Regions from separate parts of the Kitasatospora sp. NPDC058965 genome, predicted to be linked through region 1. Evidence: riboswitches for the same ligand, from Rfam matches in the RefSeq annotation. Region 1 holds a riboswitch; each other region holds the start of a gene.
What was found. A riboswitch is a leader RNA that binds a small molecule or an ion and turns the genes downstream of it on or off. The one in region 1 is predicted to bind S-adenosylmethionine.
Positions count from the first base shown of each region.

Region 2: linked by a shared signal. The riboswitch ahead of thrC (threonine synthase) and the one ahead of ACFW1A_RS17970 (aminotransferase class V-fold PLP-dependent enzyme) in region 1 are both predicted to bind S-adenosylmethionine.
Region 3: linked by a shared signal. The riboswitch ahead of ACFW1A_RS11600 (amino acid ABC transporter permease) and the one ahead of ACFW1A_RS17970 (aminotransferase class V-fold PLP-dependent enzyme) in region 1 are both predicted to bind S-adenosylmethionine.
Region 4: linked by a shared signal. The riboswitch ahead of ACFW1A_RS35560 (AAA family ATPase) and the one ahead of ACFW1A_RS17970 (aminotransferase class V-fold PLP-dependent enzyme) in region 1 are both predicted to bind S-adenosylmethionine.

Region 1 covers NZ_JBHYKG010000096.1:9,150-16,007, reverse strand. The annotation lists gene ACFW1A_RS17990 (c-type cytochrome) at 1-534, opposite strand, end outside; gene ACFW1A_RS17985 (heme-copper oxidase subunit III) at 679-1,299, opposite strand; gene ACFW1A_RS17980 (hypothetical protein) at 1,621-2,043, shown strand; gene trpD (anthranilate phosphoribosyltransferase) at 2,213-3,286, shown strand; SAM riboswitch class IV at 3,399-3,518, shown strand; gene ACFW1A_RS17970 (aminotransferase class V-fold PLP-dependent enzyme) at 3,569-4,927, shown strand; gene ACFW1A_RS17965 (Lrp/AsnC family transcriptional regulator) at 4,947-5,228, opposite strand; gene ACFW1A_RS17960 (rhomboid family intramembrane serine protease) at 5,225-6,025, opposite strand; gene ACFW1A_RS17955 (hypothetical protein) at 6,217-6,462, shown strand; gene ACFW1A_RS17950 (NYN domain-containing protein) at 6,615-6,858, shown strand, end outside.
Region 2 covers NZ_JBHYKG010000180.1:187-7,044, reverse strand. The annotation lists gene ACFW1A_RS26020 (DeoR/GlpR family DNA-binding transcription regulator) at 1-77, shown strand, start outside; gene ACFW1A_RS26015 (extracellular solute-binding protein) at 223-1,488, shown strand; gene ACFW1A_RS26010 (DUF3263 domain-containing protein) at 1,502-1,729, shown strand; gene otsB (trehalose-phosphatase) at 1,768-2,622, shown strand; gene ACFW1A_RS26000 (trehalose-6-phosphate synthase) at 2,598-4,046, opposite strand; gene ACFW1A_RS25995 (glucosyl-3-phosphoglycerate synthase) at 4,051-5,067, opposite strand; SAM riboswitch class I at 5,259-5,391, shown strand; gene thrC (threonine synthase) at 5,409-6,683, shown strand; gene ACFW1A_RS25985 (MoaD/ThiS family protein) at 6,718-6,858, shown strand, end outside.
Region 3 covers NZ_JBHYKG010000051.1:1,665-8,522, reverse strand. The annotation lists gene ACFW1A_RS11625 (sigma-70 family RNA polymerase sigma factor) at 1-650, shown strand, start outside; gene ACFW1A_RS11620 (LLM class flavin-dependent oxidoreductase) at 685-1,818, opposite strand; gene ACFW1A_RS11615 (NtaA/DmoA family FMN-dependent monooxygenase) at 1,833-3,209, opposite strand; gene ACFW1A_RS11610 (LLM class flavin-dependent oxidoreductase) at 3,231-4,466, opposite strand; gene ACFW1A_RS11605 (putative leader peptide) at 4,744-4,884, opposite strand; SAM riboswitch class IV at 5,092-5,195, shown strand; gene ACFW1A_RS11600 (amino acid ABC transporter permease) at 5,520-6,593, shown strand; gene ACFW1A_RS11595 (amino acid ABC transporter ATP-binding protein) at 6,590-6,858, shown strand, end outside.
Region 4 covers NZ_JBHYKG010000362.1:24-6,881, forward strand. The annotation lists partial or broken gene ACFW1A_RS35560 (AAA family ATPase) at 1-731, opposite strand, end outside; SAM riboswitch class IV at 989-1,100, opposite strand; gene ACFW1A_RS35565 (LysR substrate-binding domain-containing protein) at 1,240-2,142, opposite strand; gene ACFW1A_RS35570 (SDR family NAD(P)-dependent oxidoreductase) at 2,197-2,961, opposite strand; gene ACFW1A_RS35575 (DUF3050 domain-containing protein) at 3,184-3,975, shown strand; gene ACFW1A_RS35580 (anion permease) at 4,149-5,303, shown strand; gene ACFW1A_RS35585 (hypothetical protein) at 5,300-5,551, shown strand; gene ACFW1A_RS35590 (PadR family transcriptional regulator) at 5,631-6,161, opposite strand; gene ACFW1A_RS35595 (hypothetical protein) at 6,268-6,828, shown strand.

The sequences.
Region 1 (6,858 bases):
CAGCGACGGGGCGTACTTGCCCTGCGTCAGAGCACCGCCGGCGCCGGCGAAGTTGTGGCACTGCGAGCAGTTGGTGCGGAACAGCTCGCCGCCCTTGGAGATGGCGTCGGTCTCGGTCGCGGTGTACTGGTCCTTGGTCGGCGTCACCGGGCCGGGGCCGAGCGAGGCGACGAAGGCGGCCAGCTGGTCGATCTGGTCCTGGCTGTAGATGTTCTTCTTCTTCGGGACCTGCGCGCCCGGCTGCTGCGCGGGCATCCGGCCGGTGCCGACCTGGAAGTCGACCGCGGCGGAACCCACGCCGACCAGGCTCGGGCCCATGCTGCTGCCCTGGCCGTTGAGGCCGTGGCAGGAGGAGCAGCCGACGGCGAAGAGCTTCTTGCCCTCGTCGATGGCGAGCGACTGCGCGGAGCTGTCGGCCTGCGCCGTCTGAGCGGGCGCGAAGCTGTAGTACAGCCCCCCGGCGGCCACGAGGGCGAAGATTAGGACGACCAGCGCCGCCAGTGGGTGGCGCCGTCGTGCGGAGAGCTTTTTCACGGAATACCCCGGTGTCAGGATCTGGTCGGCTGGTCTGGGAGGGCCCGGTGCCGTACGGCATCGGCAGGGGGCAGGGCACGGACAAATGGACCCGTTGCCGCGTGGGCAGGCGGGTCCCGGCCGCGCGGCCAGCGACCTGATCGGTTACTTGATCAGGTAGATGGTCGCGAAGAGGCCGATCCAGACCACGTCGACGAAGTGCCAGTAGTACGACACGACGATCGCCGCGGTGGCCTGCTCGTGCGTGAACCGCTTCGCGGCGTAGGTCCGTCCCAGGACCAGCAGGAAGGCGATCAGACCGCCCGTCACGTGGAGGCCGTGGAAGCCGGTGGTCAGGTAGAACACCGTGCCGTACGGGTCGGAGGACAACGAGAGGTGGTCCTTCTTCACCAGCGAGGTGTACTCGTAGATCTGGCCGCCGATGAAGATCGCGCCCATGACGAAGGTCACCGAGAACCAGGAGCGGAGCTTCTTCACGTCACCGCGCTCGGCGGCGAACACGCCGAGCTGGCAGGTGACCGAGGAGAGCACCAGGATCGTGGTGTTCACGGAGGAGAAGGGGACGTTGAGGGCATGCGCCTTCTCGGCCCAGAAGTCTGGCCCCTTCACGGAACGCGCCGTGAAGTACATCGCGAAGAGGGCCGCGAAGAACATCAGCTCGGAACTCAGCCAGACGATGGTTCCGACGCTGGTCATGTTCGGTCGGTTGACCGATCCATGCGCGTGCCCGGTTTCTGTTGCTGTTGCTGTCGCCACGACCGACATTATGTCGGTCCCTTATTCCGTCTTCACGCCGGGGGGTCTTCCTCGGAGTGTCCGGTGCGTGCGGTATGCCCGGATGGCTGCACCCGTCCACCGGCTCACGAAGGGTCATCTCCGACGGCCCGTCAGGAGGGGATCGGGGGGCCGGGGTGACGCGCCCTCGCTCGGGAGGGTGACGGCCCGCACCGGGGCGCCAGCACGGGCAAGGGAAAGAAGGGGAGCAGATCGTGCCGCAGGCTCACCGGGACGGGTGATCGGGAGTAGCATCCGGAGGTGGTGGACGTGGTCCGGATCACATTCCTCTGACTTCTGGGAGCAGGGCCGATGACGCAGCACAGCGACGAGACGCTCACCGTCCTCGTCTACAGCGACGACCGCAACACCCGCGCGCAGGTGACGTCGGCGCTGGGCACCCGCCCGGCCGCGGACCTGCCGGAACTGACCTTCCTGGAGTGCGCGACCACGCCGGCGGTGCTGCGTGCACTGGAGAAGGGCGGGGTGGACCTGTGCGTCTTCGACGGTGAGGCGGTGCCGGCCGGCGGGCTCGGGCTGGCCCGGCAGGTGAAGGACGAGATCTACGGCTGCCCGCCGGTGCTGGTGCTGATCGGCCGTCCGCAGGACAGCTGGCTGGCCGCCTGGAGCCGGGCGGACGCGGCGATCTCGCAGCCGGTGGACCCGGTGGCGCTCGCCGAGGCGGTCGCCGCGCTGCTGCGCAGCCGGCTGGCCGGGCGGGCACTGGCGCACTGATCCGGGTCCGTCCGGCCGCCCGTCCCGCTGCGCAAGACCGGCGGTGCCGGACGGCGGAGCGCGACGTCTCAGCAGGAGAGAAGGGCCGCCGTCCCCGGGACGGCGGCCCGCTCGCGCTCGCTAGGCTGGCGGCGTCCCTATACACAGGCATACAGACGTGGAGCCGGCGATGGTGAACGTGCACCCTGCGAACGGCGGTCCGGACCCCGCGCAGGCGGTCCGCACCTGGCCGGACCTGCTGACCGCCCTGCTGAACGGCACCGACCTGGACCGGTCGCAGACCGCCTGGGCGATGGACCGGATCATGAGCGGCGAGGCCGGCCCGGTGGAGGTGGCCGGCTTCATGGTCGCGCTGCGGGCCAAGGGCGAGACGGTCGACGAGATCGCCGGCCTGGTCGAGGCGATGTACGCGCACGCCGAGCCGCTGGACATCCCCGGCCCGGCGGTGGACATCGTCGGGACCGGCGGCGACCGGGCCAAGACGGTCAACATCTCCACCATGTCGGCGATCGTGGCGGCCGCGGCCGGCGCCAAGGTGGTCAAGCACGGCAACCGGGCGGCCTCCTCGGCCAGCGGCTCCTCCGACGTGCTGGAGCGGCTCGGGGTGCGGCTGGACCTGAGCGCCCGCCGGGTGGCCGAGGTGGCCGAGGAGGCCGGCATCACCTTCTGCTTCGCGGCCAAGTTCCACCCCGCGATGCGGCACACGGCCGCGCCCCGGCGCGACCTCGGGGTGCCCACCGCCTTCAACATCCTGGGCCCGCTGACCAACCCGGCCAGGGTGACCGCGCACGCCGTGGGCTGCTTCGACACCCGGCTGGCCGGGCTGATCGCCGGGGTGCTGGCCGAGCGCGGCTCCACCGCGCTGGTCTTCCGCGGCGACGACGGGCTGGACGAGCTGACCGTCTGCACCACCTCGCGGGTCTGGCTGGTGCGGGACGGGGCGGTGACCGAGACCGTGCTCGACCCGCGCGAGCTGGGCATCGAGCCGGTCCCGATCGAGGCGCTGCGCGGCGGCGACCCCGAGTTCAACGCCCAGGTGGCGCACCGCCTGCTGGCCGGCGAGCCGGGCCCGGTGCGGGACGCGGTGGTGCTCAACTCGGCCGCCGCGCTGGTCGCGCTGGACCTGACCGGGGCCCCGCTGGTCGAGCAGCTGGCCGCCGCGATGCGCCGCACCGCCGCCGCCATCGACTCCGGCGCCGGCCGGGACGTGCTCAAGCGCTGGTCCGAGGCGACCCAGCGCTGATCCGCCGTCAGCAGCGACGGGGTCCGGCGGCCGCCGGACCCCGTCGCCGTTGCGTCCGGATGGCGGGACGGTGTTTGACCGTCGGAGAGTCGTCTGCATAGAGTCTGCACCAGGTCATGAGTGACAGCGCGACAAGCCCCAGCTTGCTGTCCGGCAACCCTCCGTCCGTGGCGGGGTGCCCTGGGTGAAGACCGGGCCAGACGGCGACGAGTCCGTGTGGCAAGCGCGGACCACCGGCATGTCGCACTCCCGGGGTCCAGACCCCAGAAGGAGTGTTCCGCCATGTCGACCTCTCTCGATCTCTGCGCCCCGCTCGCCGTGCTCGGCTCCGACGTCCAGGTGCCGCTGGTCTCCGGCGAGAAGGTCGGCTACGCGGCCCTCGACTACGCGGCCAGCGCGCCGGCCCTGCAGCGGGTCTGGGACGACGTGGCGGCGTACGCCCCTTACTACGGCAGCGTGCACCGCGGCGCCGGCTACCTCTCGCAGCTCTCCACCGACCTGTTCGAGCAGAGCCGGCGCACCGTGGCCGAGTTCCTGGACCTGCGCGAGGACGACCAGGTGGTCTTCACCCGGGCCACCACCGACTCGCTCAACCTGCTGGCCGGCGCGGTGCCGGCGGGCACCCGGGTGTTCGCCTTCGAGACCGAGCACCACGCCTCGCTGCTGCCCTGGCAGCACGCCGGCCTGGAGGTGATGTACCTGCGGGCGCCGCGGTCGCACGCCGAGGCGGTGGCCGCGCTCGACGCGGCGCTGACCGCGCACTCCTCGGGCCCGCGCCTGTTCTGCGTCACCGGCGCCTCCAACGTGACCGGCGAGCTGTGGCCGGTGGCCGAGCTGACCGAGGTGGCGCACCGGCGCGGCGCCCGGGTGGTGCTGGACGCGGCGCAGCTGGCCCCGCACCACCGGGTCTCGGTGCGCGAGCTGGACGTGGACTGGATCGCCTTCTCCGGCCACAAGCTCTACGCCCCGTTCGGCGCCGGCGTGCTGGCCGGGCGGGCGGACTGGCTGGACGCGGCCGAGCCCTACCTGGCCGGCGGCGGGGCCTCGCGGACCGTGGCCCGCGAGCCCAACGGGTCGATCGCGGTCGAGTGGCAGTCGGGCCCGGCCCGGCACGAGGCCGGCTCGCCCAACGTGATCGGCGCCTACGCGATCGCCGCCGCCTGCCGGGCGCTGACCGAGGCCGGCTTCGACCAGCTGGAGCGCCGTGAGCAGGCACTGGTCGAGCGGCTGGAGGCCGGGCTGGCCGAGATCCCCGAGGTGACCGTGCTCAACCTGTTCGGCGGCTACGCGCCCCGGGTCGGGGTGCTCTCGTTCGTGGTGCGCGGCTGGAACAGCTCGCACTTCGCGGCGGCGCTCTCGGCGGAGTACGGGATCGGCGTGCGGGACGGGCTGTTCTGCGCGCACCCGCTGGTGCGGACCCTGCTCGGCAGCCAGGACCGCCAGCCGACCCAGTGCGGCGCGCCGGAGCCCTCGCTGCCGGGCGAGCGCAGCCTGAACGCGATCCGGGTCAGCTTCGGCGCCGGCACCCCCGAGGAGCACGTGGAGCGGTTCCTGGCCGCGGTGCGCGAGCTGACCACCTCGGGCGCGCGCTGGAACTACCGCAACGAGGGCGGGCGCTGCGTGGCGGACACCCGGCGCTGAGCCGGCGTCAGCGCCGGGTTCAGCCTTCGAGGCCGATCGCGAAGGCGGTCTCCAGGTCGTGCTGGGAGTAGGTGCGGAAGGCGATCTGGGTCTCGGTGTGCGCGACCCCGGGGACCTTGTTGAGCCGGCCGGGGATCACGTCCGCCAGGTCCTCGTGCCGGCGCACCCGCACCATGGCCACCAGGTCGTAGCCGCCGGTCACCGAGTAGACCTCGCTGACCCCGTCGATCGCCGCGATCGCCTCGGCGATCTCGGGGATCCGGTCCACGCTGGTCTTGATGAGCACGATGGCGGTGATCACGGCGGCGCTCCCTGGTGTGGCGGTACCCCCGGCCGGAGCCCGGGGGACGTCCGGTCAGCGTAGCGGGCACGCACTCCGGCCGCCCACACGGCGAGGAATCCGCCGGCGAAGCCGATCACGTGGGCCGGGTAGGCCACGCCCGGCGACCCGTCGTGCGCGGACCACCACTGCACCGCGAACCAGAGGCCGAGCACCAGCCAGGCCGGGAAGCGCAGCGGCAGGAAGAACAGCAGCGGCACCAGCGCGGTGACCCGGGCCCTGGGGTAGAGCCGCAGGTAGCCGCCGAGCACCCCGGCGATCGCCCCCGAGGCGCCGACCAGCGGTCGCAGCCCGGCCGCCCCGGTCCCGGTGGTGACCGCGTAGCCGTAGGCGGCCAGTGCGCCGGCCGCCAGGTAGAAGAGGAGGAACCGGGTCCGCCCCAGCCGCTGCTCCACCCCGGGGCCGAAGACGTAGAGGAAGAGCATGTTGCCCAGCAGGTGCAGCCAGCCGCCGTGCACGAACATCGAGCTGAGCACCGAGAGCGCGGGCAGCTTGCCCGGGGTGGCCCGGACCGGGCACTGCGGCAGCGGGGCGGCGGCCCCGGCCAGCTGAGCGGCGGTCAACGGACGGCCGGTCAGCAGCTCCGCCGGCACCGCGCCCCACCGCTGCTGGTAGCGCTGGGCGGCGCAGGCCCGCTCGGCGGGGGTGCGCCCGTAACCGGGCGCCGGCCCGCTCGGTCCGGCCAGCAGGACCAGGCAGTTGACGGCGATCAGCAGGTAGCTGACCAGCGGCGCCGACCGCGCCCGGGAGAGCAGCATGGCCCGATCCATTCCGCGCCCGGGCCCTCCCGACACCGCCCGGTACGGCGTTCGAGTGAGTCCGAAAGCTGGTCAGCAGCTGTCCACAGTGCGGAAGGCGGTGGCCTGAGCTGCGGTGGCAGGCCCTAGTCTGGAGCCCTGGCCGGCGCATCGGCCCGGACCAGGGACCCAGCCGAGAGGACCCCCTCCCCATGACCGTCCCCGTGCCCACGGCCGAGACCCGCTGGCGCTGCACCCTGTGCGGAAACCTGACCCGGTTCGACGTGACCCGGTCCTCGCGGGTGGTGGAGTACCTGCACCTGGACCTGGCGGGCGAGGCCAAGGTGGAGGAGCGCGAGGTGCTGACCGAGACCCTGGAGTCGATCCGCTGCCGCTGGTGCAACGCGGTCGACCAGGTCGAGCTGGTTCCGCGGCCGGACGCCGAGACCACTGACTGATCCGCACCGGATCCCGGTGCGGTGTTCTTCCGGGCACCGCGCACGAGACAATTGCCCCGAGGGGTGCACCCTGCCCGCACCGACGGCGGGGGCACCTCCCGGCCGACGGCCGGGGGAGAGTCAGCAGACCAGGGATCGGAGCCGAGGACGCCATGGACGCAGCGAGTCAGGCCGCCGAGCCCCAGGGACCGCCGCCTGCCGCCGACCAGGTCCCCGGCTCCGACCCCCGCGACGAGGAGCCGGGGCAGGAGGCGCCCGAGCAGTTGGACCGGCCGCTGCCCGAGGGGGTGCGCCGCCGGGTGGTCGGCCTGGCCGCCGACGCGCTGGGCGGCCTGCCCGCCGCCGACCTGCCGACCTCGCTGCGCCCGTACGCCAAGTTCACCGCCGCCCGCCGGG
Region 2 (6,858 bases), on a different contig from region 1:
TGGTCACCGACGAGGCGGTGGACGAGGAGCTGGCGGCGGCCGTCGCCGACGCCGGGGTCCGGGTCCTGACGGTCTGACAGCCGATCGAGACCGGCGTTGCGCCCCGCGCAACGCCGGCGGGCAACTCGGTAACGTTCGGTGACTCTGGTGTAGACCACAGCGGCGCGGTTTGGAAACCTTCTGGCCACCTTCCCCACCCTCGCCCGAAGGCGGTCAGCTCCCTTGAAGTCCCGGCTCAGTGCTGCCCTGGCGAGCAGCGTGCTGCTGCTCTCCGGCTGCGGCGTCCTCGGTATCGGCGGCGACGACCAGGTCACCCTCAAGCTGGTGGCCGCCGACTACGGGGACAACCCCGGCAACAGCTCCCAGCACTACTGGGACGACCTGGCACAGAAGTTCCAGGCCACCCACCCGAAGATCAAGGTCTCGGTCCAGGTGATCAACTGGACCGACATCGACGGCGCGGTCGCCACCATGATCAAGGCCGGCCACTCGCCGGACCTGGTGCAGACCGGCGGCTACGCCGACCAGGTCGCGGCCGGCCGGCTCTACCCGGCCCGCGACGTGCTCTCGATGGACACCGAGGCCAACCTGCTGGACGCCTTCAACCGGGCCGGCCAGGTGCTCGGCACCCAGTACGGCATCCCATTCGTCTCCTCCTCGCGGACCTTCTTCTACAACAAGGCGATCTTCGCCAAGGCCGGCATCAGCAAGCCGCCGGCCAGCTGGGCCGACCTCAAGGCGGACGCCGCGCTGATCAAGGCCAAGGTGCCCGGGGTGATCCCGTACGCGCTGCCGCTCGGGCCCGAGGAGGCCCAGGCCGAGTCGATGATGTGGACCATGAGCGGCGGCGGCGGACTGACCGACGACGCCGGCGTCTACACCCTGGACAGCCAGCAGAACGAGGACACCTTCAACTGGCTCAAGGCCAACCTGGTCGACCCCCGCCTGACCTACCCCGACCCGGGCACGGTGGGCCGGGCCACCGCCTTCGACGACTTCGCCAAGGGCAAGGTGGCGATGCTCAACGGCCACCCGGCGCTGGTGCAGAAGGCGCAGAACGGCCACATCGACTACGGCACCGCGCCGATCCCGCGCAAGGACCCGCAGGCCAAGGACCGCACCCTGGGCGTGGCCGACTGGATGATGGCGCTGCGCGCCAACAACCACCGCAGCCAGATCCGGGACTTCCTCAACTTCGTCTACAGCAAGGAGAACACCCTCGCCTTCGACGAGGAGTACAACCTGCTCCCGGTCACCCAGGACACCCTGGACGAGATGACCAACAGCGGCAAGCACCCCGACCTCAAGCCCTTCCTGGACGCGCTGCCGAACGCCAACTTCTACCCGCTCGGCGACCCCGCCTGGGACACGGTCAGCGGCCGGGTGAAGACCGACATCGGCAAGGCGGTCAAGGGCGACCCCGGCCCGGTGCTGAGCGCGCTGCAGCAGTTCGCCGAGGAGGAGTCCAAGCGGCAGCGGGTGCAGTAGGCACAATGGCCGGGTGACGGAACTGACCGAACGGGAGCAGGCGGTGCTGGCCCTGGAGGCCCGGACCTGGCGCACCCAGGGCGCCAAGGAGCAGGCGGTCCGCGAGCAGCTGGGCGTCTCGGCGACCCGCTACTACCAGCTGCTCAACGCCCTGCTGGACCGGCCCGAGGCGCTCGCCGCGCAGCCGGTGCTGGTCAACCGGCTGCGCCGGATCCGCGAGGCGCGCCGGGCCGAACGCTGAGGGTTAGCCCGGCGGCCGCCCCGGGTAGGTTGGCGGCCATGGGCATCGCGCTGGAACCGACCACCCCCGCCGGCCGGGCGGGCCTGGCCGCACTGCTGGCCGATCCGGCCGGCGCCGTGCTCGCCTTCGACTTCGACGGCACCCTGGCCCCCATCGTCGCCGACCCCGAGCAGGCCCGCGCGCACCCCGGCGCGGCCCCGGCGCTGGCCCGGCTGGCCCCGCTGACCCGCGCGCTCGCCGTGGTCACCGGCCGCCCGGCGCTCGGCGCGGTGCGGCTCGGCGGCTTCGACCGGCACCCCGGCCTGGGCGGCCTGGTGGTGCTGGGCCACTACGGCGCCGAGCACTGGGACGGCGCCACCGGCAAGCTCACCGCCCCGCCGCCGCCCCCCGGGGTGGCCGCGGTCCGGGCCGAACTCCCGGGCCTGCTGGCCGGGCTGGCGGCGCCCGCGGGCACCGCGATCGAGGACAAGGAGCGCTCGCTGGCGGTGCACACCCGGCGCACCGCGGAGCCGGACGCGGCGCTGGCGCGGCTGCGCGGACCGCTGGCCGAGCTGGCCGCCCGGCACGGCCTGGTGGTCGAACCGGGCCGGATGGTGCTGGAGCTGCGCCCGCCCGGCGTGGACAAGGGCGCGGCGCTGACCGGCCTGCTCGCCGAGCGGGGCGCCCGCGCGGTGCTCTACGCCGGCGACGACCTGGGCGACCTGGCCGCCTTCGCGGCCGTGGAGCGGCTGCGCGGCGAGGGCCTGCCCGCGCTGCTGGTGGCCAGCGGCCCGGTCACCGGCGAGCCGCCGGTGCGCGAGGTGGCCGAGCGGGCCGACCTGGTGGTGCCCGGGCCGGCCGGGGTGGTCGAGCTGCTGGAGGCGCTGGCTCAGGAGTTCAGCGCGGCCAGCTGATCCAGGAACCACTGCTGCGGCGAGAGCGCGGTGGCCGCGGCGGCCAGCCGCTTGGTCCGCTCGGTCCGCTCGGCCGGGGGCATCGACAGCGCCCGGTGCAGCGCCTCGGCGGTGCCCAGCACGTCGTACGGGTTGATGCCGATCGCGTCCTCGGCCAGCTCCGCCCAGGCGCCCGCCTCGTGGGACAGCACCAGCGCGCAGCCCGCCTCGGAGACCACCGGGACCTCCTTGGCCACCAGGTTCATGCCGTCCCGGATCGGGTTGACCAGCGCCACGTCGGCCAGCCGGTAGGCGGCCAGCGAGCGGGCGAAGTCGTCCTCGACCTGGAGTATCAGCGGCTGCCAGTCGGCGGTGGCGAACTCGGCGTTGATCTCCTCGCTGATCCGGCGCACCGCCGCGGTGTACTCGCGGTACTCCGCCAGGTCCTGCCGGGACGGGTAGGCGAAGGCGACGTGCACCACCTCGCCGCGCCACTGCGGCCGGCTGCGCAGCAGGTGCCGGTAGGCGAGCAGGCCGCGGACGATGTTCTTGCTCAGTTCGGTGCGGTCCACCCGGACGACGGTGCGCCGCGGCCCGACCGCGGCCCGCAGCGCCGCCAACCGCTCGTCCACGTCCGCCCGGTGCGCCCGCTCGCGCAGGAACTCGCCGTCCGCGCCCAGGCTGTGCACGCCGAGCCGGGTGCGGCGGCCGTCGAAGGCGACCGTCAGCGCGTCGCGGTCCACCTCGGCGCCCAGCACGTCGGCGCAGCAGTCGGCGAAGGCCAGCGCCCAGCGGCGGGTGTGGAAACCGGCCCGGTCGGCACCCAGCACGCCGGTGAGCACCGCGCGGGCCTGCTCGTCGGGCAGCAGCCGGAAGTAGTCCACCGGGGCCCACGGGATGTGCAGGAAGTAGCTGATCCGCAGATCCGGCCGGAGCTCGCGCAGCAGCGCCGGGACCAGGGTCAGGTGGTAGTCCTGCACCAGCACCGCGGCGCCCGGCGCGGCCTCGGCGGCCAGCGCCTCGGCGAAGGCCCGGTTGTAGGCGGTGAAGCCCTGCCAGCGCTGCGCGGCCGCGGCGTCGAAGGCCGGGTCGGTCGGGGTGTTGTAGAGCATGTGGTGCAGGAACCACAGGGTGGAGTTGGCCACCCCGTTGTAGGCCTGGTCGAAGACCTCGGGGTCGATGTCCAGCATCCGCACGGCCTGCCCGCCGACGTCGAAGCCGCCGCGGTCCAGCCGGCCCTGGGGCGAGCGCCGGACGGCCTCGCGGTCGGCGTCGCCGAGTGCGGCGCAGACCCAGACCGCGTGCGGGTCGTCGATCGCGGAGAGCCCCGAGACCAGCCCGCCGCCCCCGCGGCGCAGGGTCAGCGCACCGTCCGGGCCGCTGCTGAACGAGACCGGCCCCCGGTTGGAGGCCACCAGGACGCGCGCGGTCGTGAGATCGGCCATGCTCTCAACCTTGCCGGGGATCTCCGGCGGCAAACCCGGCGCGAGAAGTCGAGTACTCCGGCAGGTCGATCATCGGGGGCCGCTCGGTGGCCGCCACCGCGTGGCTGCGGGGCCGGAAACCGCCGGTTCCCGGGTCCCGGTCGAACTGGGTGAGCACCGGGCGGGCCAGGTCGTCGGCGGCCTTGAGGCGGTGGGTCCGGTCCAGCCGTTCCAGCGCGGTGCGGTAGATGGTGGCGGCCATCCGGCCCAGTGCCTGGCTGTCCTGGTGCCGGTGGTGGCGCACCCCCACGTCGACCTGGGCCAGCGCGTCCAGCCCGACCAGCTCCAGCGCGTCCACCAGCAGGCCCAGCTCCACCCCGTAGCCGGTGGGGAAGTGCAGCCGCTCCAGCAGCGAGCGGCGGGCCGCGTACTCGCCGCCCAGGGGCTGCACGAAGCCGGCCAGCAGCGGCCAGTGCAGGTTGAGCAGCGGCCGGGCCACCAGCTCGGTCACCCGGCCGCCGCCGGCCGCCACCACCGCGCCGCCGGCCTCCAGCGGCCGGTCGTACATCGCCTTGACCAGCTGCAGCCCGGGATCGGTGAGCAGCGGGCCGACGATCCCGGAGACGAAGGCCGGGTCGAACTCGCGCAGGTCGGCGTCGATGAAGCAGACGATCGCGCCGCCGGTCACCAGCAGCGAGCGCCACAGCACCTCGCCCTTGCCGGGCACCGGTGCCAGCCGCGGCAGGATCGCGTCCCGGTGCACCACCCGGGCGCCGGCCGCGGCCGCCACCTCGGCGGTCCGGTCCACCGAGCCGGAGTCGACCACCACCAGCTCGTCCACCAGCGGCAGCCGCTCCATCAGCTCGCGCCGGATCACCTCGACGATGCCGCCCACCGTGGACTCCTCGTCCAGCGCCGGCAGCACCACGCTGACCGTGCCGGCCGCGCCCGCCGCGCGCTTGGCGGCCAGCAACTGCTCGGCGGGCCGGTCGGCCGCGGTCCAGGACCGCCGGCGCAGCCAGTCGGAGGCCTCCGGCAGCAGCGCGTCCTCCTGGGGGCGCCCCCGGCCGAGGGCTGGGGGAAGCTCGGCAGGCAAAGTCTCACTCCTCGTATGGCTCGTCTCGCACCTCGGACGGTCGGGCTCAGTCGCCCGCCCTTCCGTTACAGTCTTCGTACTGCGTTCCGACCTTCGCACAGCGGGGTCGGCCAGAGCGCAGGACCACAACTTCACAGAGCTCATCCAGAGGGACTGAGGGAACGGCCCGTTGACGTCCCGGCAACCTTCCTGGCCGGCCTGTAGCAGGCCCCGGCGGGACAGGTGCCAATTCCGTCCTGTGGCGCGCCCGCGTCACGGGGAAGATGAGGAGAGAGGCCTCCGCCATCATGGCTACCGCTACCCCTGTCGAGCCGTCCGTCGACCTCGGCCCCGCCGCCCGGCTGTCCTGTCGTGAGTGCGGCACCAAGTTCCCGCTCGGTCCGAACTTCGCCTGCCTCGAGTGCTTCGGTCCGCTGGAGATCTCCTACGACTACAGCGGCTACGACCCCGAGGAGCTGCGCAAGCGGATCGAGGCCGGTCCCGCCTCGATCTGGCGCTACGCGCCGCTGCTGCCGGTGCCGGCCGACGTGGCCACCAAGCCCAACCTGAACCCCGGCTGGACCCCGCTGGTCAAGGCCGACAACCTGGGCCGTGAGCTCGGCTTCACCGCCCAGCTGCACATCAAGGACGACTCGGGCAACCCGACCCACTCGTTCAAGGACCGCGTGGTGGCCTGCGCCATCGAGGCGGCCCGGGTGTTCGGCTTCACCACGCTGTCCTGCTCGTCGACCGGCAACCTGGCCGGCGCGGTGGGCGCGGCCGCGGCCCGCGCGGGCTTCCGCTCCTGCGTCTTCATCCCGCACGACCTGGAGCAGGCGAAGGTCGTGATGGCCGGGGTCTACGGCGGCGAGCTGGTCGGCATCGAGGGCAACTACGACGACGTGAACCGGTTCTGCTCGGAGCTGATCGGCGACCCGAGCGGCGAGGGCTGGGGCTTCGTCAACGTCAACCTGCGGCCGTACTACGGCGAGGGCTCCAAGACGCTGGCCTTCGAGATCTGCGAACAGCTCGGCTGGCGGCTGCCGGAGCAGATCGTCATCCCGATCGCCTCGGGCTCCCAGCTCACCAAGATCGACAAGGGTCTGCAGGAGCTGATCAAGCTCGGCCTGGTCGAGGACCGCCCGTACAGGGTCTTCGGTGCCCAGGCGGCCGGCTGCTCGCCGGTCTCCACCGCGTTCAAGGCCGGCCACGACGTGATCCGCCCGGTCAAGCCGGACACCATCGCCAAGTCGCTGGCGATCGGCAACCCGGCCGACGGCCCGTACGTGCTGGACATCGCCCGGCGCACCGGCGGCGCGGTGGAGGACGTCACCGACGCCGAGGTGGTGGCCGCGATCAAGCTGCTGGCCCGCACCGAGGGCATCTTCGCCGAGACGGCCGGCGGCGTGACCGTCGGCGTGCTCAAGAAGTTGGTCGAGAACGGTGTGCTGGACCCGTCGAAGGAGACCGTGGCGATCAACACCGGTGACGGTCTGAAGACCCTCGACGCGGTGGCCGACGCCGGCTTCAGCGCGACCATCCGGCCCACCCTGGACTCGTTCCGCGCCGCCGGCCTCGGCTGAGCCCAGCACCGCCCCCACCCGAAGGAGGACCCGCATGACCGCCACCGTCCGCATCCCGACCATCCTGCGCCCGTACACCGACGGCGCGGCCGAGGTGAGCGCCGAGGGCGCCACCCTGGCCGAGGTGGTGGCCGACCTGGAGCAGAACTACACCGGCATCAGCGCCCGGATCCTG
Region 3 (6,858 bases), on a different contig from region 1:
CGGGCCTGCCCGCCGGCCCGGCCGGTCCGGCCGCGCGGTACGAGCAGCGCGAGGCCGTCGAACTCGCCTTCGTCGCCGCCGTGCAGCACCTGCCGGGCAACCAGCGGGCCGCGCTGCTCCTCTTCGACGTGCTCGGATTCTCCGCCGCCGAGATCGCCGCGATGATGGACACCTCGACCACCGCGGTGAACTCCGCGCTGGCCCGCGCCCGTCGGCTGCTCGCGGAGCGCGTCCCGGCCGGTTCGCAGCAGCAGGCCCTGCGCAGGCTCGGCGACGCGCGGGTCCGCGAGACCGTCACCGCCTTCGCCACCGCCCTGGAACGCGGCGACGCCGACGCCCTGGTCGCCCTGCTCACCGCGGACGTCACCTGGTCGATGCCCCCGCTGGCCCAGTGGTACCGGGGCCGCGACGCCGTGATGGACTTCGCGGTCCAGGTGCCGCTGACCCGCTGTCCCAGCTGGCGCCTGCGCCGGACCTCGGCGAACGGCCAGCCCGCGGTCGCCTGCTACGTGGGCCCGCACCGCACGGCCCCGCACACGGCGTGGTCGATCACGGTGCTGACCCTGCGCGGCGGGCTCGTCGAGGGCCTCACCTCGTTCCTGGGCGCGGAGCACGTGCGGCGGTTCGGGCTGCCCGAGGAGTGGGCCTGACCGGTCGCCCGCAGCTGCCGGCCGCCCCGCCCGGTCACCGCCTGCTCCACTCCTCGGCCAGCAACTCGTAGGAGCGCACCCGGTCCTCGTGCTGGTGGGTGACGGTGGTGACGATCAGCTCGTCCGCGCCGGTGGCGTCGCGGAGGACCTCCAACCGGTCGGCGACCTGGCGCGGCGAGCCGACGAACTGGGTCTCGGTGCGATCCGCCACCAGGGCTCGGTCCGCCTCGGTCCAGGCGTGCGCGCGGGCTTCGGCGGGGGTGGGGAAGGGGATGGCGCCGTCGCCGCTGCGGATGCTGCGCACCCAGAGGCCGTAGCCGGTGGCCAGGTCCCGGGCGGTGGCCTCGTCCTCGGCGACCACCACGTCGGCGGAGACGCTGACGTGCGGGCGGTCGAGGGCGGCGGACGGCCGGAAGGCGGCCCGGTACGCCTGCGCCGCCTCCAGTACGGTGGCCGGGCTGACGTGGTAGTTCGCGGCGAACCGCAGGCCGTGGGCGCCGGCCACCTCGGCGCTGATCCCGGCACTGCTGCCCAGGATCCAGACCTGGAGGTCGGCGCCCTCGCCGGGCACCACGTGCGCCGCGGTGCCGTCCGCGGTGGTGTAGGTGCCCGCGAGCAGGGCCAGGATGTCGGCGATCTGCTCGTCGTAGGGCTGGGGCCGGGCGCCCGGCTGCTGGAGCAGCTGCCGGTGCAGGGCGAAGCGCGGGTGGCTCAGCAGGTGTTCGTAGGAGAACCGGGCCGGGATCACCAGACCGCCCGGGGTGCGGCCGTCGGTGACGGGCACCGCGCCGACCAGGGCGGGCCGGCGGGCTCCGGTCGGGGCGGGTCCGCCGCCCGAACGGCCGAGACCGAGGTCGAACCGGCCGGGGTGCAGCGCGTCGAGCAGCCCGAACTCCTCGACGGTGGCCAGGGCGGTGCGGTGGCCGAGCTGTACCGCGCCGGCGCCGAGCCGGATGGTCGAGGTCGCCGCGGCGGTGAGGGCCAGCACGACGGCGGGGGAGGTGCCGGCGACGCCGGGGTTGAGGTGGTGCTCGGCGAACCAGTAGCGCGCGTAGCCGAGGTCCTCCGCGTGCTGGGCGAGGTCGATGCTGTTGCGCAGGGCCCGGGCCGCGTCCGAGCCGGAGGAGATCGGGACCAGGTCGAGGACGGTGAGCGGGGTGTTGGCCATGGCGGGGTCCTTCGTCAGGGCGCGGCGGGGCCGGCGGGCACGGTCGGGCGCGGCGCGCCGAGCCCGAGGTGGTCGCGCAGGGTCTCGCCCGCGTACTCGGTGCGGAACACCCCGCGCTCCTGGAGCAGCGGGACGACGGTGTCCGCGAACTCGTCCAGGCCGCCCGGGGTCAGGTGGGGCACCAGGATGAATCCGTCGGCGGCGTCGGTCTGCACCGACTCGTTCAGCGCCTCGGCGACCGCGGCCGGGGTGCCGATGAAGGTCTGACGCCCCGTCACCTCGATGACGAGCTCGCGGATCGAGAGGTTCTTGGCCTCCGCCAGCGCACGCCACTCGGCGGCGGTGGCCAGCGGGTCGCGGTGCATCCGTACCGAGGCCCGGCCCTGCGCCACCGTGTGCTCGCCGACGAGCGGGTCGACCTCCGGGAGCGGTCCGTCGGGGTCGTACCCGCCGAGGTCGCGGTTCCACAGCTGCTCCAGCAGCCGGATCGCCGTCTGGCCGCTGACCTGCTGACGACGGATCAGGGCCGCCTTCTCCCGGGCCTCGGCGTCGGTGTCGCCGAGCACGAAGGTGACGCCGGGCAGGATCTTCAACTCGTCCCGGCTGCGGCCGTGGCGGGCCAGCCGGGCCTTGACGTCGGCGTAGAAGGCCCGGCCGGCCTCCGGGGTGCCGTGCCGGGTGAAGATGGCGTCGGCCGCCGAGGCCGCGAACTCGCGCCCCTCCTCCGAGTCGCCCGCCTGGAAGACGACCGGGCGGCCCTGCGGACTGCGCGGGACGTTGAACCGGCCGGAGATGTCGAACTGGCTGACGCGGTGGTCGAACCGGCCCGGGTTCGGCTCCCGGAGGAAGACGCCGTTCTCCCGGTCCGCCACGATCTCGTCGCCGCGCCAGGAGTCGAACAGCACCCCGGCGGCCGCGAGGAACTGCCGGGCCCGTTCGTAGCGGTCCTCCTGCGCGAGGAAGCCGCCGCGGCGGAAGTTCTCGCCGGTGAAGGCGTCCCAGGAGGTGACCACGTTCCACGCCGCGCGGCCCGCCGACAGGTGGTCGAGCGAGGCGAACTGCCGTGCCACCTCGTAGGGTTCGTTGAAGGTGGTGTTGACCGTCCCGGCCAGGCCGAGCCGGTCCGTGACGGCGGCCAGCGCCGCCAGCACGGTGAAGGTGTCGGGACGCCCGACCACGTCCAGGTCGTAGATCTCGCCGTTCTGCTCGCGCAGGCGCAGCCCCTCGGCGAGGAAGAGGAAGTCGAACTTGGCGCGCTCGGCGGTCCGCGCGAGGTGGACGAAGGAGCTGAAGTCGATCTGGCTGCCGGCCGCCGGGTCGCTCCACACGGTGGTGTTGTTCACGCCGGGGAAGTGGGCGGCGAGGTGGATCTGCTTGACGGGCTTGCTCATGACGGGTGCGGTCCCTCCGGCTCAGGCGTGGGTGCCGGCGGCGCCGGGGGCGACGGCGGCGTAGCGGTTGGCGGGGCGCGGCAGGCCGAGCAGTCCGCGCAGGGTGGCCGCCTCGTAGGCGGTGCGGAAGAGCCCGCGGCGCTGGAGCTCCGGCACCAGGTGACGGGTGATCTGCTCCAGGTCGTACGGCAGGGCCGCGGGGCGCAGGCGGAAGCCGGTGAGCCCGGCCTGCTGCCACGCGCCGAGCAGGTCGGCGAGTTCGGCGGGCGTGCCGGTGAAGATCAGGGCGTCGCTGGTGTACGCCGCGCCGGCCCGGGCGTCCAGGCGGGCCGCGCGGTCGGCGGCGGCGCCCGGGGCGGAGTCGAGGTGGACCACCAGGTCGGCGAAGACGTGCACGGTGTCGGCCGTGCGGCCCGCGGCCGCCTGCGCCTCCCGGACGGTGGCGACGATCGACCGGGCGTCCTCGGCGTCGCGCGGCGTGGTGAACGCCAGGTCGGACGACCGCCCGGCGAGCCGGTAGGGCTCGCCGCGGTGCGCGAGGGCGGCCACGACCGGCTGGCCCTGCGGCGGGCGCGGGGTGATGGACGGCCCGCGCACGCTGAACCGGCTGCCCTCGAAGTCGATGTAGTGGAGCTTGGCGCGGTCGACGAAGCGGCCGGTGGCCACGTCGCGGATCTCGGCGTCGTCCTCCCAACTGTCCCAGAGCCGGCGCAGCACCTCGACGTAGTCCTCCGCCTCGCCGAACAGCTCCCGGAGGACCGCCAGCCCCGCCGGGGAGTCGAAGTCCTCGACCCGCAGGCGCGGCGGCGCCGCACGCCGGCCGAAGTGCGCGGCCTCGTCGGTCCGCCCGGACACCTTCACCCGCAGGCCTGCCCGCCCGCCGCTGACGTAGTCGAGCGTGGCGACGGCCTTGGAGAGGTGGAACGGCTCGGTGTGGGTGACCACCGCGGTCGGCACCAGGCCGATGTGGCGGGTCAGCGGCGCGATCCGGGCGGCGATCAGCACGGCGTCGAGCCGGCCGCGCACCTGGTCGGTCCGCTCGTCCGGCTCGAACGGGTCGGCGGACTGCAGGGAGAGGGAGTCCTCGAAGGTCACCAGGTCCAGCAGGCCGCGCTCGGCCTCGGCCACCAGGTCGGCCCAGTAGCGGGCGGTGAGCAGGTCGGCCGGGCGGGCACCGGGCTCGCGCCAGGCCGCGGGGTGCCAGCCGGCGCCCTCCAGCGCGACGGCCAGATGCAGTGGTGCAGGGGACTGGGGCATGGGAAGGGACCACTTCCTGGGGCAGGGGAGGGACGGGTGCGCGGCACGGGCGCGTGCGGCCCGCGGCAGGTGGACTCGGTCGGCGAACGCGGTGCGTGGACGCGGCGGTCGGCGCCGGGCTACGGCTTTGGGCTACGGCGCCGGGCAAGCCGGTGCCGTCGCCCGGTGACGCGGGAGCGAGGGGCACCGGACCGATGGGTGCAGGGGCAGCCGGCGCGCGAGCGGAAGGACTGGGGGAGGCGGGCGCCGGACGGAGGGCGCGGTGCGGCGACCCGGGTCAGGCGACGGCGTGCTTGAGCGCCGGACAGAGCGCGGTGGTCACGCGCTGCAGGTCGATGTGGAGCCGCGCGGACGTCGTGGTGACGCGGCAGCGCGCCTTGACGGTGACGACCGCGGGCTTCCTGCGGGTCTGCCGCACTGCCGTCACCTCCGTTCCGTTCGGGCCTGTTGCTGACACTCGTGACCTTGCTGCACCGTAACCCGGGCCCGGCGTCCGGCACAATCCCGTCGAAAGAACGGTGAACAGGGGCCACTTGACGAGCCCTCGGTGATCGTGACCGTCGTCTCACGCCCTGATCGTCCGTTGACAGCCGTCGCGGACCGCACCTACCTTGGCCGCCAGAACGGTCATGAGCGTCAGCGACGAGCCCCGGCTTGCTGACCGGCAACCCTCCTGCGCGGCGGGGTGCCCCGGGTGAGGACCAGACCGGAATTCGGTAAGCGCGAGGCCCCACGGGGCGGGAACGGCGAGGGTGACGGCGATGCACGCAGCTCCGGGGACGGCCGCACAGCGGCACCGCGGCCGCGCTGCGGCGTTCCTGGACCGGCCGGTCGACCTGCTCCGCGTCAGCAGTGCCCAATGTACGACCTCCAGCAGCGCCTGCTGTCCGAGCTGACGGCTGCCTGACGCACGCCCGCCGCGGCGTGCCCCTCCATCAACCCTCCCGCGACGCCGTGTGCTTCCGCACACCGGGCCGCGGGGTCCCCGTCCCGCCGTGTGCGCGCCCACCTTGCCGGTGCGGCGCCCGCACCGGCATTCGCTGGAGTCTGCGCATGAGCGAGTCCCTCGCCCCCGCCGCGCCGCCGAGCGCGACCGGCCGTCCGCCCCAGGCGGACCCCTCTCTGCCTCAACCTCCCCTTCCCTCAAGCGAGTCCAAGGCGAAAGCCGGCCCGCCCGCGGCGCAGGTCGGTCCGCCGGCGGCGCAGGTCGGTCCGCCGGCGGCGCAGCGGGTGGTGCCGCTGCGCCACCCCGGCCGTTGGATCACCAGCGCCGTCGCCCTGGTCCTGCTCGCCCAACTCGTCCACGGGCTGGCGACCAACCCCTTCTACCAGTGGGACCGCTTCCAGTACTGGTTCGTCCGGCCGGTCATCGCCGACGGCCTGGCCGTCACCCTGGAAGTGACCGCCTTCAGCGCCGTGCTCGGCCTGGCTGGCGGAATCCTCCTCGCGCTGGCCCGGCTCTCCCGCAACCCGGTGCTGCGCGCGCTCAGTTGGGCCTACGTGTGGCTGTTCCGCTCCGTTCCCCTGATCGTGGTTCTGCTGTTCCTCTACAACTTCAGCGCGCTGTACCGCACGTTGAGCCTCGGCGTGCCGTTCGGGCCGGCCTTCTGGCACGTCCAGGAGTCGAAGCTGGCCACCGACCTCGTGATCGCGGTCGTCGGACTCAGCCTCAACGAAGCCGCCTACGCCGCCGAAGTGGTCCGGGCCGGCCTGCTCGCCGTCGACCAGGGCCAGCACGAGGCGGCCGCCGCCCTGGGACTGCCGAGGCGCTACCAGTTCACCCGGATCGTCTTCCCGCAGGCGCTGCGCGCGATCGTCCCGTCCTACGTCAACCAGCTGATCGGCCTGGTCAAGAGCACCTCGCTGGTCTTCTACGTCTCGCTGCTCGACCTGTTCGGCTCCGTCCAGAGCATGGGCAGCACCTATCCCGGCGACATCGTGCCGCTGCTCCTGGTCGCGACCGTCTGGTACGTGATCCTCACCAGCGTGGTCTCGGTGGTCCAGTTCTACGTCGAGCGCCACTACGCGCGCGGTGCGCTGCGCACCCTCCCGCCCACCCCGCTGCAGCAGGTGCGCCTCGCCCTCGCCGCGCTGCGGGCGCGCATTCGGAAGGAGATCGCGGTATGAGCACGCTGAACGCCGCCGAGCCGGTGGCGCCGGTCCCGGGTGCGGAGACCGCCGCCGCGGTCGAAGTCCGCGACGTGCACAAGCGGTTCGGGGCCCACCGGGTCCTCGACGGCATCGATCTGACGGTCGCCGCCGGGCAGGTGACCGTCGTCATCGGCCCGTCCGGCTCCGGCAAGTCCACCCTGCTCCGGGTGATCAACCACCTGGAGAAGCCGGAGCGGGGGCAGGTCAGCCTGGGCGGCGAGCTGATCGGGGTCCGCCGGCA
Region 4 (6,858 bases), on a different contig from region 1:
AGGGCGTTGCCGCCGGTCAGCGCGTGCGCCGCCACCGCCGACCGGGCCGCGGCCGCCGCGCCGAACCGCTCCCGGAGCAGTTCGGCCACCACGGCGGTGGAGAGCACGTCCAGCCGCAGCTGGCGGTGGTGCGGCTGGCGGGCCAGCTCGACCTCGAAGAACGGGTTCGGCGGTGTCATGGTCTCGCGCGAGCTGAGCACGGTGAGCACGCCGATGCCGCGGGTGCGGCGGACCAGGTAGAGCAGGAATTCGAGCGACTCGGGGTCGGCGTCCTGCCGGTCGTCGACCGCGACCAGCACCGGCCCGGCCTCGGCCAGACCCCGGACCAGCGCGAACAGGCCCTCCAGGGTGGGCTGTCCGAGCCGGCCGGGTCCGCTGCCGCGGCTGCTCTCGGCGATCCCGCGGGCCAGCAGGAGTTCGGCCGCCGCGGCCTGCTCCGGGTCGAGCGCGGCGCTCTGCAGCAGCTGGCGGGCCAGCCCGAGCGGGAACTCGCGCTCCAGCGGCGACCCGGTGGCCAGCAGCACGGTGGCGCCGCGCTCGGCGGCCAGGTCGGTGAAGCGCAGCAGCAGGTCGCTGCGCCCGCTGCCCACCGACCCGTGCAGCGCGAGCACGGTGCCGGAGCCCGCCTCGGCGGCGTCCAGGGCCTGGCAGAGCCGGTGGTGGGCGGCCTCCCGCCCGGTGGGCAGCGGTCTGTGAACGGCGTGCGGGGCGCGCACGGGGGCGATGGACATCCGTACTCCTGGGGCGGGGCGCTGAGGGGTGGGCCGACGTCGGCCCCCTGCCGGAGCGCACGGGCGCGGGCGAGGGGCCGGAGGGGAGCTTGGCCCGCGCCGTACCGGCGCTGGCGGGCCTCGGACCTCAGCGACAGAGCGAACTGGCGCGCCGCAGCAGGTCGATGTCGAGCCTGGCGACCAGCCGCAGGTCCAACGCCCGCAGCCGACCCACCTCGTGCACCACGACCTTCTCCGTCCCCCGCCCGACCGGGCGCCACCTGCGCTTGCGACGTGCCACCACGCCGCCCGGCTTATCCCCGGGGCACCCCACCGCAGTGTGGGGGTTGCCGGTCAGCCGGCCGGGGCCTGCGGCTGACACTCTTCGCCACCGCCATCGTACGAACCGCCAGTTCGCCCCGTCAACGACCTGCCTGGCGGACCGTCAGCCGACGCGCGCCCGGCGGACCGTCAGCCGGCGGGCCTGCCCGGCGCGACGCCCTCCCCGCCGGGCCGACCTCGGGCCCGGTCAGGCCGCGGCCGCCGCCACGAAGGCGGCGACGGCCGGATCCGCGCGCTCGGCCGGCCAGGCGAGCACCACCCGGCTGGGCGGGTAGCCGGTCAGCGGGACGAAGGCGACGCCCTCGACGCGGTGGTGCCGGGCCGCGCCGGCGGGCAGCAGGCCGACCGCGCCCTGCCAGACCACGGCGTGCAGGCACTCGGCGACCGACCGGACCACGGGGCCGTCGGCCGGGTCCGGTGCGTCCTCCTCGGCCCCGGGCCCGTCCGGGTCCTCGGCGGCCCGGCCGGCCCGGCCCAGCCAGTAGCGCCGCCAGGCCGGGTCGGTGTCGGTCGACAGCCGCATCCACGGCCGGTCCGCGAGCTCGGCCACCGTGACCCGCTCGCGGCCGGCCAGCGGGTCGCCGGCCGGGACCGCCGCGACCACCGGCTCGCTCGCCAGCTGACGGACGGCCAGCCCCTCGGTGTCGAAGGGCAGCCGGGTCAGCGCGAGGTCGACGGTGCCGGCCCGCAGGCCCGCGGTCGGGTCGTTGATCCCGGTCTCCCGCAGCCGCACCGGCGTGTCCGGGTGGCTGCGCCGGAACGCCTCGGCGGTGCGCGGGCCGAGCCCGCGCCCGGCGCCGGCCACCGACCCCACCACGAGGGTGCGCCGCCCGCCCGTCTGCCGGACCCGTTCGCTCGCCCGCTCCGCCGCCGCCAGCAGCTCCCGCGCCTCGGCGAGCAGCACCGTCCCGGCCTCGGTCAGCCGGACGCCCTGGGTCGAGCGCTCGAACAGGCGGGTGCCCAGCGAGTCCTCCAGCTCGCGGATCCGCCGGCTCAGCGGCGGCTGCGACATGTGCAGCCGGGCCGCCGCACGGCCGAAGTGCAGTTCCTCGGCGACGGCCACGAAGTACCGCAGGCGGCGTAGGTCCATGCGCGGCACGATAGCCGCCCGGGCCGACCGGCCGTCACCCGCGGGGTGCCGGCGCTACCAGGGCACGGGGCCGGCCTCGTCGAAGAATCCGCCGGTCGGGCCGTCCGGGCCCAGCGTGGCCAGCCCGACCACGACCGCCGCGCCCTGCGCCGCGGTGCGGCTCATCGCGAAGCCGGCCCGCTGCAACTCCTTGGTCAGGTCGGTGTCGCACGGTCCGGGTGACACCGCGTTGACCAGGAACCCGGCGCCGCGCAGTTCCTTGGCGTACTGGACCGTCAGCGCGTTGAGCGCGGACTTGGAGGCCGGGTAGGCGGCGACCGCCGGCACCGGCGCGAGGTAGCTGTCCGGTGCGCTCTGGACGGCCAGCGACGCCATGCCGCTGGAGACGTTGACGATCCGCGGGGCCGCGCTCCGGTGCAGCAGCGGGAGCAGCGCGTTGGTGACGGTCAGCACGCCGAAGACGTTGGCCTCGAACACCGCGCGGACCACGTCGAGGTCGGCGGCGCTGGGCCGGTGCCCCGGGTCCTCGGCCGCGCCCGCGTTGTTGACCAGCACGTCCAGCCGCCCGAACCGGTCCTCGACCCACCCGGCCGCCCGCCGCACCGTCCCGGGGTCGGTGACGTCCAGCACCACCGGGTGCGCGTCGACCCCGGCGGCCGCCAACTCCTCGGCCGCGCCGCGCCCGCGCCCGGGGTCGCGGGCCCCCACCACCACCGTCATCCCGCGCTCGCCCAGCTGCCGGGCCACCTGGTACCCGATTCCCTTGTTCGCCCCGGTCACCAGTGCCACCGCACCGGCCGGGCCCGCCGTTTCGCTCATGCCGCCAGCCCACCACGCCCCGCACCGCACCGGCCAGGACCGAGTGGGCATCACGGCGACCGTTCCGGTATCGCCGCAGCGTGGCGCACGACCGGAGGTGGATCGTCCGAATCCCCGGATTCCCGGCCCCCGTTCCCGTAGTCTGTGGCCCGCCGTCGGACACGTGCGGGTGCCTCCGACGATGCGTCAGCACGGGGGCCCTTCTACGACATTGGAGTCACCATGACATCCGACCGCTACCACTGGGACCGCTCGCACCCGGGCCTGACGGCGCTGCGCGAGGCGATCGAGCCCGTGCGCCGGGAGGTGGTCGCCCATCCGGTCTACCGGGAACTGAACTCCCTGGAGCGGGTGCGGACGTTCCAGCAGAGCCACGTCTTCGCGGTCTGGGACTTCATGTCGCTGCTCAAGTGCCTGCAGCGGCAGTTGACCTGCGTGGACCTGCCGTGGGTGCCGAGCGGTCCGACGGCGAGCCGGCGGCTGATCAACGAGATCGTGCTGGTCGAGGAGAGCGACGAGCTCGGCGAGGGCTACATCAGCCACTTCGAGCTGTACCTGGACGGCATGCGGCGCGCCGGGGCCGACACCGCGCCGATGGAGCAGTTCCTGCAGCTGCTCGGCACCGGCAGCGGTGTCGCGCAGGCGGCGAAGGCGGCCGGGATCCCGGCCCCGGCGGCCGACTTCATGGCCGTCACCTGGGACGTGATCGACTCCTCCCCCGTGCACTGCCAGGCCGCCGCGTTCGCCTTCGGCCGCGAGGACCTGATCCCGGAGATGTTCGAGCAGGTGGTCCGGATCGAGGACGCGGACGGGCGGCTGACGGTCTTCAAGGACTACCTCGCGCGCCACATCGAGGTGGACGGCGAGCAGCACACCCCGATGGCCATGCAGATGCTGATCGACCTGTGCGGGGACGACCGCGAGCGGTGGACCGAGTGCGCCGCCACGGTCCACCGCGCCCTGTCCGCCCGGGTCGCCCTCTGGGACGGCATCCTCGCCGGCTTCACCGCCTGACACGCACGCACTCCGCCCGACGGGCGGTCGGCGTTCCCGACCGCCCGTCAGGCGTCCGTCCCCCGCGGCGCCGGCGCCCGCCGCTGGGCCGATCGGATGACGGTCACGGCGATCCGCGGTCCCCGGGTGTCGCGCGCTCCGGGCGACCGGGTCCGCTGGTTAAGTTCGTGCACGTGACCGGAAACGACGCGGTCCTGGCACTCGTCATCATCACCGCGCTGGGGTTCGACTTCACCAATGGCTTCCACGACACGGGCAATGCGATGGCGACCTCGATCGTCACCGGCGCACTGCGCCCCCGCATCGCGGTGGGACTCTCCGCAGTGCTCAATCTGGCGGGGGCGTTCCTGTCCACCGCGGTCGCGGCGACCATCGCCAGCGGCCTGGTGAACAGCGGGGCCGTCACCCTGACGGTGGTGATGGCGGGCCTGGTCGGCAGCATCCTGTGGAACCTGGCCACCTGGTACCTGGGCATCCCCTCCAGTTCCTCGCACGCGCTGATCGGCGGCGTGGTCGGGGCCACCATGGCGGCGGCCGGCGCCTCGGCCGTGAAGTGGCAGGGGCTGGTGGCCAAGGTGATCGTGCCCGCCGCACTGTCCCCGTTCGTCGCGGGTGCGGTCTCGGCGCTCGGCACCTACCTGGTCTACCTGCTCACCCGCGACATCGCCCAACGCCCGAGGGACCACGGGTTCCGGCTCGGCCAGATCGGGTCGGCGTCCATGGTGTCGCTCGCCCACGGGACCAACGACGCCCAGAAGACGATGGGCGTCATCACCCTGGCACTGATCGCCAACGGCACCCTGCACGCCGGGGCGAAGTCCCCGACCTGGGTGATCACCTCCTGCGCGATGGCGATCGCGCTCGGCACCTACATCGGCGGCTGGCGGGTCATCAGGGCGCTGGGCAAGGGCCTGGTCGAGATCGAGTCGCCGCAGGGGATGGCCAGCGAGTCGGCCTCGGCCGCGGTGATCCTCAGCTCCACCGACTTCGGCTACTCGCTCTCCACCACCCAGGTGGCGACCGGGTCGATCCTGGGCTCGGGGGTGGGGAAGAAGGGCGCCGAGGTCCGCTGGCAGATCGCCGGCCGGATGGTTGCCGCCTGGCTGTTCACGCTGCCGTCGGCCGGGATCGTGGGGGCGCTCGCCTACTGGGTCGCGCACGGCATCGGCGGGACGGCCGGGGTCGTGGTGATCTTCGTCGTCCTGCTGGTGGCCTCGGGCTCCTTCTACGCCGCCTCGCGCCACCCGGCCGTGACACCGGAGAACGTCAACGCCGCCTGGACCGGCAGCGTCATCCCGGCCCCCGAGCAGGACGGGGTGACGCCGTGAACTCCTGGGTCAACCTCAGCGCGCTGTGGCGGATCGTGGTCGTCGGCACCCTGACCGGCGCGGGCCTGCCGGCCCTGTTCGCCCTCGGCCTGCGCGCCCTCAGCCCCCCGCCCCGCACGGGCGCCGACGGCGCGGCCGCCGCCCCGCGGACCGCGGGCCCGCTCGGCCGGACCGTCGCCGTGCTCTGCTTCGCCGTGGTGCTGGCAGCGGTGGGCTGGGGCATCTCGGTCATCGTCAAGCACAGCTGACCGCCGCCGGCGCACCGGCCTCCCACTGGCTCCTCCTGCACCACGGCGGTGCTGGTCAACCGTCGGATGCCGGGAACCGTCAGGCCCCGCCCTCGGCGGCGGCGAGTTGGGCGATGGCCCACTGCGCCCACTCCTCCTGCATCGCGAACAGGCGCCGGCCGTACTCCATCACCAGGCGGCCGTTGGCGGTCAGCATGCCCTCCTCGGTCCAGTCCAGGGACTCCCGCAACTGGCGCAGCCGCTCCTGCTGGCCGGCCGCGCGTGCGGCGAGGAAACCGAGGTAGTCGGTGGCCTGGTCCGGGGTCAGCGCCCCCAGGAAGAACACCCGCAGCAGGAGGCTGTTGCGCTGCGCCTCGGGCTGCTCCTCCACCATCCAGCGGCGCAGCTCGGTCAGGCCGGACTCGGTGAGGGTGTACTCCTTGCGGCCGCGCGGGCCCTCGGCGGCGACGTCGATCAGGCCGGCGTCGGCGAGGCGGGCGAGTTCGCCGTACACCTGGCTCTGGGTGGCGGGCCAGACGTTGGCCAGCGAGGTGTTGAACACCTTCATCAGGTCGTAGCCGCTGGCGGGCTGGCCGACCAGGAGGCCGAGGACGGCATAGCGGAGGCTCATGCTCCCCATCCTACCTTCCACAATTGACATGTCGAGCCGGACCTTCTACTTTCGACCTATCAGCTTTGGAACGTCAGAGTCCGGGCCCCAGCGAGGAGTACCTGCCATGAACTACCTGCGCGGCTTCGTCCCGTGGATCGCCTTCGCCGCCGTGTCGACCGCCGGGTGGCAGTGGGGCGCCCTGGCCGGGCTGGTCACCGCCGTGCCGCTGCTGGTCCACGACCGCCGGTCCGGGGTCGCGGCCGACGCGCTGATCCTGGAGTTCAGCACCATCGGCTACTTCGCGGCCCTGACGGCCCTCGCGTTCGCCGCCCCCCACTCGCCGGTGCGCGACTACGCCGGCTGCCTGGCCATCGCCTGGCTCGCCGTCACCGCCTGGGGCACGCTGGCCGTCCGGCGGCCGTTCACCCTCGGCATCGCCCGCCGCTCGGTGCCCGAGGCCGTCTGGCACACCCGGGCGTTCCTGCGCATCAACACCGTCATCACCGCGGCCTGGGCACTCTCCTTCACCCTGACCGCGGCCGCCCTGGCCGCCTGCGACGCCACCAGGGCCGGCACCGCCGCGTCCGTCGCCTGCCAGGTCGCCGGCTTCGTCGTGCCCGCCGTCTTCTCCCAGCGCTACCCGAAGGCCGCCCGGGCCCGACTGGCCGCGGCCGCCGCCCGCTGACCCGAGCCGCCACCCCACCCACCTGCCGCG